Regions from separate parts of the Kocuria sp. KH4 genome, predicted to be linked through region 1. Evidence: riboswitches for the same ligand, from Rfam matches in the RefSeq annotation. Region 1 holds a riboswitch; the other holds the start of a gene.
What was found. Region 1 has a riboswitch for cyclic di-AMP ahead of ACWCOM_RS12030 (C40 family peptidase). Riboswitches for the same ligand answer to the same signal wherever they lie in the genome.
Positions count from the first base shown of each region.

Region 1 (7,010 bases):
GCACCAGTGTGAAAGGCACCCGCCGCCTGGTGCTGGGTGGGTCGGCCAACAACGGCCACGGATAGCCCAGACCGGCAGGCGCATCATGCGGGGTCGTGCCTGCTGCAGCAGGCGTGCTCTGTGCGGCAAGCACGACCCCGCCGCCGTCACACAACGATCTGGTGATGATGCTGGCATCAGACCGGGGGCGTGCGGCGGGGAAGGTGGATCCGGAAGCTGGTCCCCCTCCCGGGGCCGCCACTGGTGACCTCCAAGGTCCCGCCCTGGGCTTCGACGAGGGACTTGCTGATGGCCAGCCCCAGGCCGGAGCCTCCGCGGTGGGCCTCCCGGCCGGAGTTGGCCCGGTAGAAGCGTTCGAAGACGTGCGGGAGGTGCTCAGGGCCGATGCCTTCCCCGGTGTCGGTGACGGTGACGCTGACGGCCTCCGGGGTGTGGTCGGTGCGCACGGTGATGGCACCGCCGGATGGGGTGTGGCGCAGGGCGTTCTCCAGCAGGTTGCCCAACACCTGTCCCATCCGTTCCCGATCGACCAACACCGGTGTGACCTCCATGCCGGTGCCCACAGCGGTCACCGAGATGTCTTGGGCGGCGGCGTCTTGTTGGACGGCCGCGACCGCCTGGGCTGCCAGCCGGCCCGGATCCTGAAGCGTGAACTGCAGATGGGTCATGCCTTCTTCGGCAGCCGTGAGCTGGCGGATGTCACGGGCCAGCCGTTCCAGCCGGGCGATCTGGGCGTAGAGGATGCCGGTGGTCCGTTCATCCCACTCGACCACCCCGTCCTCGATGCCCTCCAGGTGTCCTTTGAGGCTGGCCAGAGGGGTGCGCATCTCGTGGGCCAGATCGGCCAGCATTTGGCGCCGGGTGGTGTCCACGGCGTCGAGCCTGGCGGCCATGTCGTTGAAGGACCCGGCCAGGGAATCGAACTCCGGGCCCAGCTTGGTGGAAGTGACACGCACGCCGTAGTTGCCGACGGCCACTTCACCGGCGGCGGTGCTGAAGGAGGCCAGGGACCGCCCGATCGTGCGGTAGAGGTAGAAAGTGAGCATCCCGGCGATGTAGAGCGCCGGGAGTCCTCCGATGGTCAGGGCGGTGAGACTCACCGAGCGGAAGGCGTCCTCCAGGTGCACCAGCCCGAGGGCCTCATCAGCGTGCCCGGACTCGACGAGCTCGTGATAGAACATGCGCGGCCCGATCAGCACCGCGGTGATCACCACGATGATCAGCCCGATGGCCAGCACCGCGGTCTGGGCCAGCATCAGCCGCACCGTCAGTGGGCTCCAGGACCAGCGGCGGGTGCTGGCGGAGACGGTGGTGCTCATCGTCCCGTGCCCATTCGGTAGCCGATCCCGCGGATGGTGTGGATGAACCTCGGGCTGGCGGCCTCGTCGCCGAGCTTCTTGCGGATCCGCCCGATATGCACATCCACCAGGTGCTCGTCCCCGGTCCAGTGCGTGTCCCAGACCATCTCCACCAGCTGCCGGCGGGAGAGCACCAGCTGCGGGCGGGCAGCCAGGCACAAGAGCAGGTCGAACTCGATCCGCGTCAACGCCACCGGTTCCCCGGCCAGGTGCACCTGACGGGAGTCCTCGTCCACCACCAGCTCCCCGATCACGAAGGCCTGCTGCCCTGACCGGGAGCCAGCAGCGGGTTCGGCGCCTCCCGTGCGGGCCCGACGCAACATGGCTTGGACCCGGGCCACGAGCTCACGCGGGCTGAACGGCTTGGTCACGTAGTCGTCAGCGCCCACGGACAGGCCCACGATCTTGTCCACCTCGTCATCGCGGGCCGTGAGCATCAGCACGTAACAGTCCGAGAAGGTCCGTACCTGACGGCACACCTCGATGCCATCGATCCCGGGCAGCCCCAGATCCAGCACCATCACGTCCGGGGTGAAGTCGCGCACCGCGGTCACGGCCTCGGTGCCGTCGTGGCGCACGGCGACCTCCAATCCGGCCTTGCGCAGATATTCCGCCACGAGCTGCGCCAGGTCGGTCTCATCGTCAACCACCAGGATCCGGCCGGTCGGGGGCGTGGGCATGGAAGGCTCCTTGATCAGTGGGTGAGGCCGTGGGGGCGGTAGAAGGCGTGGAGTGGTGCGGACGACGTCATGGATGCGGAGCCTCGGGATTATCACCACCCGCACCAGAAAAACCCAGACTTTCACTCTGCGGGCACGGTGGATAACCGGAAGCAGGGACAGCGTGATACCAGGAGGTCGTGGCGGGCTGTCCGAGACGGAGAGCCCTGGGGTCCTGCCAACGGTGTGCGGGTGCGGACACCCGTAGATCCACCAGATCCGCTCCACCCGCCCCCGGCAGTACATCGGTCGCCAGGGCGGACAGCGCCGCAGCATCGACCAAGGCGCAGGTGCTGGCCTCCACCCGCATAGTGAGGGCAACGCCTCCTGGCCAGCAGCGTCGCAGGTCACCGCCATAGGGCATCAGAGCCGGCCTCACGGGCTGGGCCAGGCAACCTTCCACGCGGACGGAGGTTCTCGGTGTCGCTGCCACCGTCTGCGTGCACATGTCGTTCCTTCCGCCACACATCGGTCAGCACGGGAGCCTCCGGCCGTGACCCCACCGGCCGAAACCGGGAAAGGGGCGAAAGCCTGACCATCCAACAGCTCCACGGCCTACCCAGCGGCTCCCGGCCGCGAATCAGCGCTGGTGGGTGGTGGCCCTGTCCTGAAGACCAGTCTGCGGGAGAGCCAGGAGGATCTAAGTCATTCACCCACTTCGCTCGGGAAAACGGCGACTGGCGCGGTTATGCCCCTCGACGGCACCCCAACAGTTTTTGGTGCCTCCCGGTGCGCTTCCCTGTACTTCTCGCCTTCAACGACGGGCCGATTTCTCTGGGGTCATCAAAGCTGCAGGTGTTGCCCGTTGGAGGGTGCTCTGGGGCTGTGCCGGGTCCTGGCATCAAAGGATCACCGATCCCCCCAGATTCACATGGGATGGGGCCATCGTCGACATCGACGCGGTTGAGCGCAGGCCACCCCACTGGGGTGCTCCCGGGGCGCCGACACGACGGTGGTCAAATGCTCGACACTCGAAGGTGCCCACAAGCGGGGAAACCGGGTGCGCGGAACCTGTCTGGCCGACAAGCAACCGCGCACCCGGAAGTTCTGCACCCGGGTGCGGTGAGCGCACGGCGGGTACATGGAAGAACAGGGTGGTGTCCGCAAGAAAAGGGAAGCTCACCGCCAGAGACGGAGGCGTCCTCGAGCAGCGGATGCAGCGACCGGGGCCCTCCGCGACGACTCACGGTCGTTGTGGAGGGCGGGCCGGGTCAGCGGTAGGTGTAGTAACCGTCCACCGGCATGGCGTTGACGGAGTGGACGAAGGTGCCCTGGGTGGGGTTCAGAGCGGAGATCATCTTGCCGCCGCCGATGTAGATGCCGATGTGGTTTCCGCCGTTCTGAGAGACAAGGTCCCCAGGCTGCGGGTTGGTCGTGGGGGTGGCCGCGGCGATCTGCTGGAAGCTGGTACGGGGCAGCTCGATGCCGTTCTGGGCGTAGACCCACTTCGTGAACCCGGAGCAGTCCCAGGCGCCGAAGGCGGTCCCACCCCAGACGTAACCGGTGCCGGCACCCTGCATCGCGGTGCCTACGATCCCGGACACGCCGGTGATCTCGGTGCTGTCCGTCGATTGGGTGGACACCGTCGTGGTCGACGCGTTCTCGTCAGCTGCGCTCGAAGCCTGAAGGGAGGCGGTGGCGACGGCCTGCGGGGCAACGGCGGCCTGGGGGGCCGTCGAGGAGTAGGTCGTCAGCGCGGAGGCGGGAGCCGAGTAGGCGGTGGCGGTGTCCGCGGGGACCTCGGCATAGGCCTGGGCCGGGGCGATGGAGCCGATCAGCGCCGCACCGGCGGCAGCGGCGATCGTGGTGGTGCGCACGGCACTCGAGGTGGTCTCGGCGCGGTGGCGGGCAGTGCTGCGTTTGAAAATAGTCATGGGTGTACTCCTCCCTTTGCCTACGAGGTGAGCTGTCGGATGCGGGTGGGAGACACCCGGCCGCCCCCGGACGCGAACATCCGGGGCGGCTTAACCCCTAGGCCCTGGATCACCGGGACCGAAAATGGTTCCCCCGCTTCTGCCAAGCGATGTCTTCTCAGGAACCCCGGGCACCGGCAGAATTCGGCGATGTGCGCGAGGATGCCGACCGGATCAATCAGTGGCACGCAGTGGACAATAGCCGACCCATAACAAAAGTGTCACATTTAGATCACGGCCGGGATGCTTCCTGCATTCGGCACTGAGAAGGTCGGCTGCCCATCCCCGGAAGGCCCGTTCCAGAAGCCGTGGATTCGTCTCCCCATCGGGCGCACCACGAGACACTCGACGCGCTAAAGCCTGTTTGACTAGGCGTAATGCCGTCGAAGAACGCCCTTCCATGAACACGAGCGCCGTTGACCCAGAGCGTAGAGTCGTGTCTGGCCCTCAGCATCCCCAGCGGTGGCGCCAAGATTTCCTTAGAAATTCACTGAGCTTCTTCCCAGGTTGGGAAGGACTGGGGGTGCCATTCCGAAACACGCGGCGGGATTTCTTCACGAAATCTCCATATTCGAATGGATTTACCGGGGTAAGGACCAATCGATGGGGTGTTGTTGGGTGTTATTGGAGGTGGGTATCTTCATCAAATCTTCAAGGTTTTGGGTCGCGTCACATGGAAAAGGCAGTCTACTGTCGATGGCATGGCGGGCTGGCTCCGGCCGGTTCGTCTCCCGTTGAACCGACGAAGGAGCAAGCCATGACCCATCACGTGAGCGCGATGCTGGAGACCTACCCGAAGGACCTCGGTGGGGTGGACAAGGAGAAGCTGGCCGCCTGTATCGAGGCGTGTTTCGAGTGCGCCCAGACCTGCACCGCCTGTGCTGATGCCTGCCTGTCCGAGGACATGGTCGCCGACCTGACCAAGTGCATCCGCACCAACCTCGACTGCGCGGACCTGTGCGAGGCCACCGGGCGAGTGCTCTCACGTCACACCGGCTACGACGCGAACATCACCTTGGATGCGATCCGCGCTTGCCAGATGGCCTGCAAGGCCTGCGCCGATGAGTGCGAGCAGCACGCGGACATGCACGAGCACTGCCGGATTTGTGCTGAGGCCTGCCGGCGTTGTGAGGCGGCTTGCGCCGAGCTGGTCGCCTCCCTGGGCTGAGCCGGCCCCTTCTGACCCATCACCCGGGCGGCGGGGGCGGTGAGAAGGTCCGTGGCCGGCTGGGATCGGAACCACGGGCCGCCCCAGACCCGTAGAAGGCAGGGCACCGCCATGACGCACCTGCCGTCCGGGTGGTGTCCCCAATGCACGAGAAAGTCACCAGAGCAACGAGGATTATGAGGACGAACGCGGGCGCCCGCCACCAGAGCCATGAGGACAAGGCCGGCCACCACGGCACCTCGAATCGGATGTACTGGATCTTCGGGGCCATCCTGCTGGTCAACCTCGGGCTGATGTGGGTGTTGACGATGTCGATGATCCGCACCTGGGACCACTTCTACTTCAATCCCAGCAACCTCTACATGGCGTTCATCATGGTCACCGCGATGGCCGTGCTCATGGTCGTGGGCATGTGGTCGATGTTCCAGAACACCAAGCTCAACATCGCCTTGCTCATCTGCTTCATCGCCCTGTTCATCGCCACGCTCCTGCTTGGGCGAGCCGAGGTCGGTGTGGGCAACGAGGGATTCTTGAAATCGATGATCCCGCACCACTCCCGGGCCATTCTGGTCTGCGAGGAATCGAACATCACCGATCCTGAGATCCAAGATCTGTGCGCCACCATCGTGGAGACCCAGCAGGAGGAGATCGCCCAGATGCAAGACATCCTCACACGCTACGAATGACCCGCTGAACGGGGGCCGACCCGGGCTGCGGGCGGCCGGTACTTGATGTGCACCATTGACCGGTTGAGGCCGCTGAGCGGCTCCCACCGGTGCAAGAGGAAACTCGGCCGGACGCCCGGCCCGAGCGCTCCAACCGGTTTCCTCTCCCCCCGTCTCCGGCACTGCAGACGGGTTCGTGCCTCCCACCGTGGCCAACCACGGTCCGCCCGAGGCCGCCCATCTAGTGGTTGAACCGGGTTCATCCTCCGGGCCTGTTCGCACCGAAAGAGAGACCTGATCATGCTTCCCACCCTCACCCGCGGCCGCCGTATCGCCGCAGCCGCCTCCAGCCTCACCCTCGCTGCCACCTTGCTGGGCGGAGCGACCGCCCCGGGTTTCGCCCACGGAGAGGCCACCCCCGTCTCCTCCCACTCCCAAGCAGAAATGCTGCAGCCGGACCCGACCTCGCCGACGGCCTACGAGTTCGGCGAGACCCTGGCCACCCTGGAGGGCGAAGAGCTGGAAATCACCTTCCTGGCCGAGATCATCCCGCACCACCGCGCCGCCATCGAGATGTCCCAGCTGGAGCTCGAGCGCGGGGTCAGCCCGGACATCCGGACTCATGCGGAGAACATCATCGCCAACCAGCAGCACCAGATCGACCAGTTCACCCGGTGGCTGGAGGAGTGGTACGGGCTGACCCCGGAAGAGGCCATGGCACAGGCCCCAGCCGAAGCCCAGGAGGAGATGAAGATCCTCGAGGAGGAGACCCAGATGATGGTCGAGGAACTCTCAGCCGTGGAGGCCGGTGAGGACTTCGATGTCGCCTTCGTGCAGAAGATGATCCCGCACCACCAGGCCGGGATCATCGAGTTCCTGGAACTGCAGTCCCGGGCCCCGCACGCCCAGCTGCGGGTGTCCGCCACCGCTGGTATCACCACCCAGCAGGCCCAGGTCGCCGATTTCCGCACCTGGCTGGCCGGCCGCGACTGAGATCTCGGACCAGCCACCGAGGCCCTGGCCTCACGGAAGGCTGACCTCATGGCCCACCGGTTGCCACCGGCCACGGGCGGGGGCCTCATCCATCTGGATGAGGCCCCCGCCCGTGGCCGGTGCAGCCCCGACTCGTGCGCCCAGGGCGCACGGTGGAGACCTGGTTGGGGTGACCCCGCAGGTATTAGCCCTGG
Region 1 is NZ_JBSJYX010000015.1:74,233-81,242, forward strand. It holds gene ACWCOM_RS12015 (heparan-alpha-glucosaminide N-acetyltransferase domain-containing protein) at 1-65, shown strand, start outside; gene ACWCOM_RS12020 (sensor histidine kinase) at 177-1,319, opposite strand; gene ACWCOM_RS12025 (response regulator) at 1,316-2,038, opposite strand; gene ACWCOM_RS12030 (C40 family peptidase) at 3,289-3,951, opposite strand; cyclic di-AMP (ydaO/yuaA leader) riboswitch at 3,957-4,150, opposite strand; gene ACWCOM_RS12035 (four-helix bundle copper-binding protein) at 4,748-5,158, shown strand; gene ACWCOM_RS12040 (DUF305 domain-containing protein) at 5,335-5,844, shown strand; gene ACWCOM_RS12045 (DUF305 domain-containing protein) at 6,124-6,816, shown strand; gene ACWCOM_RS12050 (DUF305 domain-containing protein) at 7,001-7,010, opposite strand, start outside.

Region 2 (7,010 bases), on a different contig from region 1:
CTGCCCTGCTCGCCGACCTGCGCCAGGAGGGGGACCTGCTCGAAGAGCTGCTTCGCCCCCTTTCCGCCGAGGACTGGAACCTCCCCACCTCGGCGGAGGGGTGGACGATCCGCCACCAGATCGCCCACCTCACCTGGACGGAGCGGACCGTGCTGACCGCCCTGGAAGAGCCGAAGGTCTTCGCGCAGCTGCGGGAGCGGTTCCGGGCGGAGGCCGACGTCGTCGACCGCGGCGCCCAGGAGGGTGCCGCACGGTCCCCGGCCGAGATCCTGACGTCCTGGCAGGAGAGTCGGCGCCGCGTGCTCGAGCGGCTCGCCGCCGTGCCGGAGGGTGAGCGCATCCAATGGATCGGCCCGCCCATGGGGGCACCCATGATGGCCAGCGCCCGGATCATGGAGACCTTCGCCCACGGCCAGGACGTCCGCGACGCGCTCGAGGTTCCCCCGGTCGCCTCGCACCGGCTGCGGCACGTCGCCCACCTGGGCGTGGCAGCCCGCGACTACGCCTTTCGGCAACGCCGGCTGGACCCGCCGGCCGAGCCGTTCCGCGTCGAACTCACTCACGAGGACGAGACCTGGACCTGGGGACCGGCCGAGGCAACTCAGCGCATCCACGGCCCGGCCCTGGACTTCGTCCTGCTTGCCACCCGGCGGCGGCACCGCCAGGACGGGAGCCTCGTCGCGGAGGGCCCCGACGCCGGCGCCTGGCTCGACATCGTCCAGGCCTTCGCCGGCCGGCCGGGACCAGGGCGAGCCCCGCGAGCAGACACGCGATGAGACACGGACCGTCGCCCTACTCGGCGCCAGAGCTCTGAGGCCGGTCAGCGACGACGGCCCGTTCCCTGGGACGGCCCCAACCGGGCGGACACACTGACCGAGTCCGCATTGAGTTCGCCCCGCTCGCGGAAGCGGTCGTCGCCGATGTCGCCGTACTCGGAGGTGAAGTACCTGCGCTCGCGGGATCTTTCCCGCGTCGCGGCGCCACGGTCGGCGACGGAGGAGTTCTTCGCCGAGCGCGTCGAGGAAACGGCCTGTCCGCGACGCTGCGGCGGAGTCTGCGGTTCTTTCGTCTTCTAGGACGAGGCCTTGGCCACCGTCTTGCTCGCGGAGCGGGCCGGCTTCTGAGGAGTGCGCGGGATGGTGGCCATGCTGGTGGGCGCCACGGGCTTCTTCACGGTCCGCCCGGATGCCTCCCGAATCTGACGGGCGCTGAGGCGCGTGTTGCTCCACGGGCAGAGAACCTTGCCCCGCCTCCGCTGCGAATGGCTGGGATTAGGTCTGCTCGAGCGAAGACATTTCGCGATGTGCTCCGCAGTGGACGCAACGGACCGTGCAGACGAATTCATGGCCGTCCGGCGGCCGTACGACCTTCTTCGCCCGAGGAGCGGCCATGGCTGGCGCCGATCGCTGAGGAGCCTGCGGATGATTCCGCGTCGACGGGACGACCATGCCCGGTGCGAGCGGATCCGCCGTGGGGCCGTCCGGAGTGAGGGAAGCGGATTTCGGTGCCCCTGTCCGTTGAGGCAGCAGTGCCGTTGTCGAGCGACCCACCGGTCGCGGGGAGGCAGGCTCCGGTGCTCGTTTCGGCGTCGACCGCTGCTTCCCCACGGGTCCCTCCTTGGACCGTCGAGTCTCCATTACCGAATAGCATTTCCTCCTGTTTGCAATCACAATCAGTACCCGCGGTAGTGCGCCGCGTGTCGGCACTGCGACAACACCCACCGCCGCATCGGTCGGACACGGAAGTCAGGAAACATGCACAAGTCCGGTGGCGTCACGCCGCGCCGAGGTTCGTCGGTTCGCCATGACGGGGACATCGACGTGTCCGCGCACGTCAGGAGGGCGCCGAGCGGACGCATTCCACAGTGGGTCCTGGAGGAGGCGCAGGAGCAGCAGCGGCATGCTGGGATGAGTCCCCGTCAACGGCGCCGGACGCAGAGGCGCGCTGCCCGCATCGCCCGACAGTCCACCAGGCGCTGGTCGAAGGATGTGGAGCGACGCAACCGCGCCTGGCGGGCGTCCCCCGCGATCTGGATAGTGCTGCTGGCAGTACTGTGGGTCACTCCGGACCTTTTCCACCAGCACGCCCTGCCGGTGATCCGCCCTTATCTGCCGAACGCCTCGGCGCCGCCACCCGGGGTCGACGCTTCTCGCGATCCGATCGGCGCTCCACCGGCCGTGGCGGACATCGGCGGGTACCGCTTCATGGAGTCACCGGATCCGGAGCAGGAGATGGTCGCCTACGACCCGTGCCGACCGGTTCGCGTGGTCGTGCGCCCGGACAATGCTCCACCGGGCGGTGAGCAGCTGATCGAGGAGGCCATCGGTGCGGTTTCGGCGGCAACAGGCCTGCAGTTCGTCGACGCTGGAACCACCACGGAAGCGCCCTCGAGCCGGCGTGAGCCGTATCAGCCCGACCGCTACGGCCGCCAGTGGGCGCCGATCCTCATCGCCTGGTCCGACGCCGGCGAGCACCCCGATCTGGCCGGGAACGTGGCCGGTCTGGGCGGCAGCACGGTACGGAATGTCGACGAGGGTCCCTTCGTCTACGTGACCGGACAGGTGGTCCTCGACGCTCCATCCCTGACCGCAGCGATGGAGCGGCCGGAGCAGGTGCGAGCGGTGATCATGCACGAGCTGGCGCACGTCATCGGCCTGGACCATGTCGATGATCCCGGACAGCTGATGTACGGGGACAACGTGGGCCTGACCGACTTCGCGCCCGGTGACCGCGCCGGCCTCGCCAAGCTCGGCGCCGGGGCGTGCGTGCCGAGACTGTGAGGCTTCGACCCGAAGCATGACGTCATGCCGGGGCTCCTAGGGGCCAGTCACACATCGCCGCCGCCCTGGTCGAGGGCGCTGCCGAGTCCTAGCGTGGAGGCCACCAGGCGCCACAGCAGCCCAGCAGCGGCCACCGGAAAGCGGGGAAGGCATGAGCGCGCACACGGACGACCAGGGCAACCGCAGCGTCACCGCCCCAGACGGACGCTGCCTGGAGTTCCGGCTCACCGGTCCGCCCGGCGGCCTGCCGGTGGTCTTCCACCACGGCGCGCCCGGCGCGGCGGTTCCGTTCGGGCCGCTCGAACGCGCGGCCGCGAAGCGCGGGCTGCAGGTGCTCACCGTCTCGCGTCCCGGGTACGGCGCCTCGGACCCGCTCCCGGAGGAGACGGCCCCCGGTACGGTGGCCGGCGCCGTGGCCGACATCCGGTGCGTCCTGGACAAGCTGGGCGCCGAGGAGTTCCTCGCCGTGGGCTGGTCCAGCGGCGGCCCCCGCGCCCTGGCCTGCGGAGCACTGCTGCCCGGCCGCTGCCGCGCGGTCGCCTCCCTGGCCGGCTACGCCCCGCCGCGCGCCGAGGGACTGGACCCGGTCGCCGGGATGGACGAGGACAGCGCGGCCGAGTTCACCGCCGTCCGACAGGGTCGCCGGGCACTCGAGGCCTACCTCGAGGAGCAGGTGCAGGCCATGGCCGCGGCGGCCTCGACCCCTGGGGGCGACGTCGTCGAGCTGCTGCGCGCCATGCTCCCGCCGGTGGACCGGGCGGTGATGACCGGGGACTTCGCCGACTACGTACTGGGCGCGGCCGAGCACTCCCTGCGCCAGGGCATCGTGGGTTGGCGCGACGACGACCTGGCGGTGGACTGTCCGTGGGGCTACGTCGTGGAGGAGATCGCCGTGCCGGTACGGATCTGGCACGGCCGGGAGGACGGCACCGTCCCCGTCGCCCACGGGGAGTGGCTCACCGCGCACGTGCCGGGCGCCCGGGCGCACCTGCTGGAGCGCGAGGGGCACCTCTCCCTTGTGGCCCGCCTCGACCGGGTCCTGGACGACCTGCTCGACGCCGCCGTGGTCGACGAGGACGGGATGTAGGGCCGGCACGCCGAAAGCGTCCGCGAAGAAAACCGACCCACACCGGGCGGCCATGACAAAAGCAATAATTTCTTTTAGCGAATTCCCGTGTGAACCCTGGGACCCACTAAGAGGTCGCCCTTTCCGCCCCCACCAAGGAGCCGCTCACGCCGGCTGCCTAATGCTCCGCGAAGCATTCCCCGCGGTTTCTCGCGCCATAACGCGCGTGTCACCCCCGGACGCCCCGCCCCAGGGCAGGGGCGGACTTGCCGGCGGACGCATGTGAAACAGAGCCCCTGGTCAAGCCCACTTTTGTCGTGAGATGCGTCTCCCAGAGGATCCCCGTCGGCACCCCTCACCAAGCAGCCCTGCGCGAGCGCGGAGACCCACGGCCGAATCGCAACAGATTCCGAGACGCGCCCGTGATCTAAACGAGACTTTCTCGTTACTTTTCGATTAGTGTTCTCTCCGTGCCGATTCCCCCACTGATCGGCACCCCCGTGCACATCGCCGAATTCTGCCGGTGCCCGGGGCCCCCCTGAACACATCACTCGGCAGAAGCGGGGGAACCAGAATCGGTCCCTCCCCCCGGGACCTAGGGGTTAAGTCGCCAGGGCCTCCACCCTGCGACCGGGTGTCTCCCACCCGCATCCGACAGCTCACCTCGCAGGCAAGAGGGAGGACATCACTCATGCCCATCTTCCACTCCCGCACGCCCCGCCACCGCGCCCAGCGCTCGTTCCCCCTGGGGCGCACGGCGACCCTGGCGGTCGCCGCCGGCACCATGGCGCTCGGCAGCGTGGCCCCGGCCCAGGCCGCCCCGGCCGCAGCCTCCCAGCAGCTCCTCAGCATCCAGTCCCAGTCCGGCAAGGCCGCGACCATCGCCGCCGCCGCCAGAAGCCAGCTCGGCGTGGCGCAGGACTGCACCTCACTGGTCACCAAGTCCCTGCGCGCGGCCGGGATCAACCACCACGGGTGGCCGGTCTCCTACCTGAACCTCGGCACCCGGGTCTCGGCCGCCCAGGCCCAGCCCGGTGACCTGGTCTACTACGCCAACGGCGGCATGGGCTTCGCCCACATCGCCGTGTACATCGGCGGCGGCAAGGCCGTCCACGGCGGCTGGAACGGCAACCAGACGGTCATCCAGACCGTCAACGTCGGCTCGGGTCCCGTCTACATCCGCGTGCGCTGACCCCACGCACGTGAGCGGGAACCGCACTTCCACACACCACGGGCACAACCTCTGGATGCGGGGCACCCCCGGCTGGATCGACGGGGACATCCATCCGGGAACCACTCTTCCCAGACTGATATATGAGTCGTATGCTCAGTGCGGATCCTGCAGTGGACCGATCGCCGACTCGATGAGGAGTGGAACAGCATGCGGCAACTCGCGCACCGGCTCGAACGGCTGGGCACCGAAACCGCCTTCAGCGTCGCCCAGGCCGCGGCCTCGTGGAAGGCCCAGGGGAACCGGGTGTACCCCTTCCACCTCGGCGACATCAACATCCCCACGGCCCCGCACATCGTCGAGGCCATGAACCGGGCCATCGCCGACGGCTACACGGGCTACTGCCCCGGCCCCGGCATCCCGCAGCTGCGCGAGGCCCTCGCCGAGGACATCGGCTCCCGCCGCGGCATCGGTCTCACCCCCGAGAACATCGTCGTGATGCCCGGCGGCAAGCCCGTCATCACGAAGTTCCTGCAGGCGGTCATGAACCCCGGCCAGGAGGTGCTCTACCCGAACCCCGGCTTCCCGATCTACGAGTCGCAGATCGAGTACCTCGGCGGCACGGCCGTGCCCTACCGCTACCTGCCCACGCCGGAGGGCTTCGCGATCGACCTCGACCAGGTGCGCGCCTCGATCACCCCGAACACGGTCGCCATCATCTACAACGACCTGCAGAACCCCATCTCGGCCGAGTCGACGGCGGCCGAGCGCGAGGCCGTGGCCCAGCTCGCCCAGGAGCACAACCTCTGGGTGCTCTCCGACGAGGCCTACTTCGAGACGCGCTACGAGGGGGTCTCGAACTCGATCGCGTCGCTGCCCGGCATGGCCGAGCGCACCGTCATCCTCTACACGTTCAGCAAGAAGTTCGCCATGACGGGCTCACGCCTCGGCTGCGCCGTCGCGCCGCCCGAGATCGCCACGGTGCTCAGCACCCTCAACACCAACGACGAGTCGTGCACCACGCACTACGTGCAGTGGGCCGGCATCGAGGCACTGCGCGGCCCCCAGGAGCCCGTGCAGGAGATGCTCGACGTCCTGCGCGAGCGCCGGGACGCCGCCTGCGAGATCGTGAACGCCATCCCCGGCATGCACGTGGCCGTCCCGCACTCGACGTTCTACCTCTTCCCCGACGTCACCGCCGCCATGGAGCGCATGGGCTGCAGGGAGGTCGGCGACTTCGCCACGGCGGCCCTGCAGCAGACCGGCGTGTCCTTCTGCACGCGGGAGCACTTCGGCCGGCGCCAGCCCGGCGAGGACCGGCAGTACATCCGGCTCGCCTACTCGGGCATCGGCGTCGACGACATCCGCGTCGGCCTCGGCCGCCTGCGCGAGTGGATCGAGGCGGCATGAGCCGGGTCGTCGTCACGGGACGGGTCCCCGACGCCGCGATCGAGAAGCTCCGCGCCGAGCACGAGGTCGACGCCTGGCCGGGTCCGGAGTCCATCGACCGGGAGGAGCTCCTGCGGCGCGTGGCCGGCGCCGACGCCGTGGTGAGCCTGCTCACCGAGCGCGTCGACGCCGAGCTGCTCGACGCCGCCGGCCCGCAGCTGCAGGTGGTGGCGAACGTCGCCGTCGGCTACGACAACATCGACGTGCCGGCCTGCGCCGAGCGCGGCGTCGTGGCCACCAACACCCCCGGGGTGCTCACGGACGCCACCGCCGACATCGCGCTCGGCCTCATCCTCATGGCGACCCGCCGCCTCGGCGAGGGGGAACGGCTCATCCGTTCCGGGCAGTCCTGGAAGTGGGGGATGTTCTTCCTGCTCGGCAGCAGCCTGCAGGGCAAGACCCTCGGCGTCGTCGGCATGGGCGGCATCGGCCAGGCGACCGCGCGCCGGGCCAAGGCCTTCGGCATGGAGATCGTCTACCAGTCGCGCAGCGAGATCGACCCCGCGATCGCCGCCGAGCTGGGCGCCCGGCGGGTCGAGCTCGA
Region 2 is NZ_JBSJYX010000003.1:86,665-93,674, reverse strand. It holds gene ACWCOM_RS03830 (TIGR03084 family metal-binding protein) at 1-776, shown strand, start outside; gene ACWCOM_RS03825 (peptidase) at 1,989-2,780, shown strand; gene ACWCOM_RS03820 (alpha/beta fold hydrolase) at 2,932-3,867, shown strand; cyclic di-AMP (ydaO/yuaA leader) riboswitch at 4,345-4,532, shown strand; gene ACWCOM_RS03815 (NlpC/P60 family protein) at 4,538-5,038, shown strand; gene ACWCOM_RS03810 (pyridoxal phosphate-dependent aminotransferase) at 5,228-6,427, shown strand; gene ACWCOM_RS03805 (2-hydroxyacid dehydrogenase) at 6,424-7,010, shown strand, end outside.
Region 2: linked by a shared signal. The riboswitch ahead of ACWCOM_RS03815 (NlpC/P60 family protein) and the one ahead of ACWCOM_RS12030 (C40 family peptidase) in region 1 are both predicted to bind cyclic di-AMP.